DNA from 2 places in the Achromobacter spanius genome. Region 2 is predicted to be linked to the other one. Evidence: riboswitches for the same ligand, from Rfam matches in the RefSeq annotation. Region 2 holds a riboswitch; the other holds the start of a gene.
The links. Region 2 has a riboswitch for glycine ahead of ELS24_RS19470 (D-amino acid dehydrogenase). Riboswitches for the same ligand answer to the same signal wherever they lie in the genome.

Region 1 (2,392 bases), 1.5 Mb from region 2:
ACGAACAAAAGGCAGCTTGCAGACCAGGGCGGGCACCCATTTGCCACGGATATCGACTTCGACCGTGTCGCCCGGACGCACACCTTGCGGCAGGCGGGCAAAGCCGATCGACACGCCCAGCGTGGGCGACATGGTGCCGCTGGTGAGCTCACCCGTGCCGGCGGGTGTGCGCACGGCCATGTGGGCGCGCATCACGCCGCGCTCTTGCAGCTTCAGGCCGACAAAGGCGGCGGGGGTGGCGAATTGTTCTAGCGCGTCGCGGCCGATGAAGCGGCGCTCGGCGTTCTTCAAGGACACGGTCCAGGTCAGGCCGGCCTGGTCGGGCTGGGTCAGCTCGTCCATGTCTTGGCCGTACAGGTTCATGCCGGCTTCCAGGCGCAGCGTGTCGCGCGCGCCCAGGCCCGCCGGGCGTACGCCCTGGGCGGCAAGGTCGCGCCACAGTTGCACGACGTCGGCGGCGGGCAGGACGATTTCAAAGCCGTCTTCGCCGGTGTAGCCGGTGCGCGCAACCAGCGTGTCGTCGCCCACGCGGGCGGCGACGAAGGGAGTCAGGGGTTCGGTAGCGGCCTGCCAGGCCGGGCGCGCGGCCCAGACCTTGGCGCGGGCGTTGGGGCCCTGCACGGCCACCATGGCCAGGTCGCAGCGCGGGGTGATGGCAACGTCAAAATTGCCGGCCTGCTTCACGCGCTGCATCCAGGCCACGTCTTTGTCGGCGGTGCCGGCGTTGACCACCACGCGCCATTCGTCGGCGGCGAAGAAATAGATGATCAGGTCGTCGATAACGCCGCCCTGCGGGTTCAGCATGCAGGAATACAGCGCCTTGCCGGGCACGGTCAGCTTGGCGACGTCATTGGCGACCAGGCGTTGCAGGAAGGCGAAGGCGTCCGGGCCAGCGACATCGACATTCAGCATGTGCGACACGTCGAACATGCCGGCGTCCTGGCGCACCGCGTGGTGCTCTTCAAGCTGCGAGCCGTAGGCCAAGGGCATGTCCCAGCCGCCGAAGTCGACCATTCGGGCGCCGGAAGCGATGTGTTCGTCGGCCAGCGGGGTGCGTTTGAGGGTTGCGGACATGCGCGAGAACTCCGGGACGGCAATGCTTTGCCAGGGTTACGGAATGCCGGTCGTGACAAGGCTGGTTGCGCTTGCACGGCATCGGCTGAATATTCCGCCCCTCTGTCCTTTTGCCTGAGAGTTGCCCCGCGCGTGGCGGGTTTGCACCTTCGGCGCCTGGGCTGCTCGCTGTGTCCCGAATTCGGGGCGGCGCCAGGTCTCTCCAGAGTACTGTTTTGCCTCATCCACACGGTAAAAACCGGGACGGGGCAAGCATGTGCGGTATCGGTTACCTGAGCGATTCTGGGCGAATTGCGCCTTCGGCGGCGGCCCACTGAAACGGCCGCTCTCTCCCGCAAACATGCGTGACAGCGGCGCCAAGCATACAACGAAAACCAGCCCCGGAAAAGCGCGATTTTGGGGCTCGCCCCCTTGGCAAACCACTGCCGGGAAGCCGCGCTCGGCTTGACGCCAGCGGAGGCTATCCCAGCGCCGTGTCCAGCAACATCATCAGCACAAAGCCCAGCATCAGCCCGCAAGTGGCGTAGACCTCGTGCCCCTTGCGGTGCGATTCGGGAATGATTTCATGGCTGATGACAAACAGCATGGCGCCAGCCGCGAATCCCAGACCCCAGGGCAGCAGCATCGCCGACCAGCCCACGATGGCGGCGCCCAGCACGGCGCCCAGCGGCTCGACCAGCCCCGACAACATCCCCAGCGCCACGGCGAAGGTTCGCGTGTAGCCGGCTGCCAGCAACGCCACCGCCACGACCAACCCTTCGGGAACGTCCTGGATGGCGATGCCGGTAGCCAGCGCGGTGCCGGCCACCGGATCGCCGCCCGCAAAGCCGACCCCGATGGCCAGGCCTTCGGGCAGGTTATGCAGGGTGATGGCGATGACGAACAGCCAGGCCCGGCGAATGCGGCGCGACTCGATGCCTTCGCGCCCCTTGATGAAGTGTTCGTGCGGCAGCGTGCGGTCCATGATGAGCAGCACGGCGGCGCCCAACAGAATGGCCGCCCCCACCGTCAGCCCCGCGCCCCACGGGCCCATGCCCTGGCTTTCGGCCGCCGCGATGCCCGGGGCCACCAGCGAAAACGCGCAGGCCGCCAGCATGACGCCAGCGCCGAAGCCGAACATGCTGTCCTGGACCTTTTGCGGAATGGTGCGGGCGAACAGAATGGGCAAGGTGCCCAGCGCGGTGGCGGCGGCGGCCACCAGGCCGCCCAGCAAGGCGTCAGCTACGTGCGGCGCGCGCACATCCAGATAAGCCCACAACTGGTGCAAAGCCAGGCATGACACCAAGACCGCCAGCGTCCAGACACTGATGCTGGTGGC
Region 2 (2,392 bases):
GCCGTCCTGACGCTTTCCGCCAGCACTTGCGCGGTGGCCGCCGACAGGGTCCAGCCCAGGTGCCCATGCCCGGTGTTGTAGAACACGCCCGGGCGCTTGCCCGGCCCGACGCGCGGCAGCATGTTGGGCGTCATCGGGCGCAGGCCGCACCAGGGCACCACGCGCGATGTCATCACGTTGGGGAAATGCTGGCGGGTCCAGTCGATCAGGGGTTGCACGCGCTCGGCGCGGATGTCCAGGTTGAAGCCGTTGAACTCGGCCGTGCCCGCCACGCGGAAGCGGTCGCCCAGGCGGCTGGTGACGATCTTTGCCGCTTCGTCCAGCAAGCTGACGCGGGGCGCGGCGGCGCGGCTGTCGACGTCGTCCAGGTGCACGCTGATCGAATAGCCCTTGACCGGGTAGATGTTCAGCGTGTCGCCCAGCAGCTTGGCGAATTGTCGGCTGGCGGATCCCGCGCACACCACGATGGCGTCGGCCTCGTGCGGTTCGCGTTCGGCGCCGCCGTTGCGCCGTACCTCCAGCCGGTATCCGCCGTTGTGCGGGCGAATGGCGCCGATGTCGGCGTCTTGCACGAAGGCCACGCCACGGCGTTCGCACGCGCGGGCCAGGCCTCGGGTGAACTTGTGGATGTCGCCGGTGGCGTCCGACGGCGTGTAGAAGCCACCGTGGCACTGGCTTTGCAGGGTGGGTTCGATGGCGCGGGCTTCGTCGGCGGTGACCGCATAGCGGTCCAGCCCGCCGGCTTGCAATAGCGCGTTGGCGCGATGTGCCGCCTTGAAGCTGTCGGCATCGTGGTAGATGTGCAAGATGCCTCGGCGTTCCAGGTCGAAGTCAATGCCTTCGGCCTCGGCCATATCGAACAGGTGTTGCCGCGCCTGGATGGCCAGGCGCGTGGTGGCGATGGTGTTGTCGCGGTAGTTGGGAATTTGCCCCATGAACTGCGCCAGCCACGAATACTTGTGCCAACTGAACCGGGGGTTCAGCAACAGCGGCGCGTTTTTGCGCAGCATCCAGCGCAGCCCTTTGAGAATGGTCGCGGTGCTGTTCCAGACTTCGGCGTTGCTGGCGGACAATTGGCCACCGTTGGCGTAGGACGTTTCCATGGCGGGATAGCGCTGGCGGTCGTAGACGGTGACCTGGTATCCCAGTTTGCACAAGGCATAGGCGGACGTGACGCCGGTGATACCGGCGCCAATGATGGCGATGCGGGGCATGGTGGCTCCAGAGGGGGTGGCCGCACCCAATGTGGACGCGGCACCCCATCTGTCTTTGATACCTGAGAGCTTCACCCGGCCGGCTTTGCGGCGGGTTCCCCTTCGGTGGGCGCACACGGCGCCTCTCTCCAGATTGTCTAGACGCGCGCAGTCCTGTTGCCTGAGAGTTTCCGGGGCGGTTGCTCCGTCGGCGTTGGCCGCAAGGGCCAATCTCTTCTGCGCGGTTTTGAATCGACGGGGTAGAGAATAGCCAAGTTCCTGTCGTAATTGATTCAGGGTTAGTACTATGTCGCGTGCGCCGCGCACGTTGATGGGGCGGCGCAAACCGAGAGGACGATAGGAATGATGTTTCACGCCGCGCGACGCGCCGTCTTGCACGCCCTGGCCACCGTGGCCGGCTGCTCCCTGTTTTCGTTGATGGCCGTGTCCGGCGCGCAGGCGGGCTCGCCTCCTGCGAAGGCGGATCAATCCGCCACCTCCGGCCAGCCCGCGCGTGCCGAGCCGGTGCCTGCTGGCGCCGATATCGACGACGCCGTGCATGCGCTGATGCAGGAGTACGACGTGGCCGGCCTGGCCATCGCCGTCACCCGCGAAGGGCAGCATGAATTCCGCAACTATGGCGTGGCCTCGCTGCAAACGCACACCCCCGTCAGCCGCGACACATTGTTCGAGCTGGGCTCCATCAGCAAGACCTTTACCGCCACCTTGGCCACCTATGCCCAGGCGCTGGGCAAGCTGTCGCTGTCCGACAGCCCGGCGCGCTTCGTGCCGGCCTTGCAGGGCACGGCATTCGGCAAACTGAACCTGATACACCTGGGCACGCACACGGGCGGCGGCTTTCCCCTGCAAGTGCCGGACGCGGTGACGGACGACGCACAATTGATGGCCTACCTGGCTGCCTGGACGCCGCGCTACGCGCCGGGCACGTACCGCACCTATGCCAACCCCAGCATCGGCATGCTGGGCGTGGTGGCGGCCAAGAGCCTGGGTGAGCCGTATGCACAAGCCATCGAGAAGACGCTGTTGCCCCGGCTGGGCTTGTCCAACACATACATCCACGTGCCGGCCGCCAAGATGGGTGACTACGCGCAGGGCTACAACAAACAGAACGCGCCCGTGCGCGTGAACCCGGGCGTGCTGGCCGACGAAGCGTACGGCGTGAAGACCAGCGCCAGCGA

Region 1: another riboswitch for glycine. It lies ahead of gcvT (glycine cleavage system aminomethyltransferase GcvT); the one in region 2 lies ahead of ELS24_RS19470 (D-amino acid dehydrogenase).

What each region holds. Positions count from the first base shown of each region.
Region 1 covers NZ_CP034689.1:5,761,275-5,763,666, forward strand. Annotated here, with positions in the region: gene gcvT (glycine cleavage system aminomethyltransferase GcvT) at 1-1,074, opposite strand, end outside; glycine riboswitch at 1,167-1,290, opposite strand; glycine riboswitch at 1,324-1,419, opposite strand; gene ELS24_RS26360 (ZIP family metal transporter) at 1,535-2,392, opposite strand, start outside.
Region 2 covers NZ_CP034689.1:4,274,835-4,277,226, reverse strand. Annotated here, with positions in the region: gene ELS24_RS19470 (D-amino acid dehydrogenase) at 1-1,214, opposite strand, end outside; gene ELS24_RS19475 (M23 family metallopeptidase) at 1-10, shown strand, start outside; glycine riboswitch at 1,353-1,443, opposite strand; gene ampC (class C beta-lactamase) at 1,632-2,392, shown strand, end outside.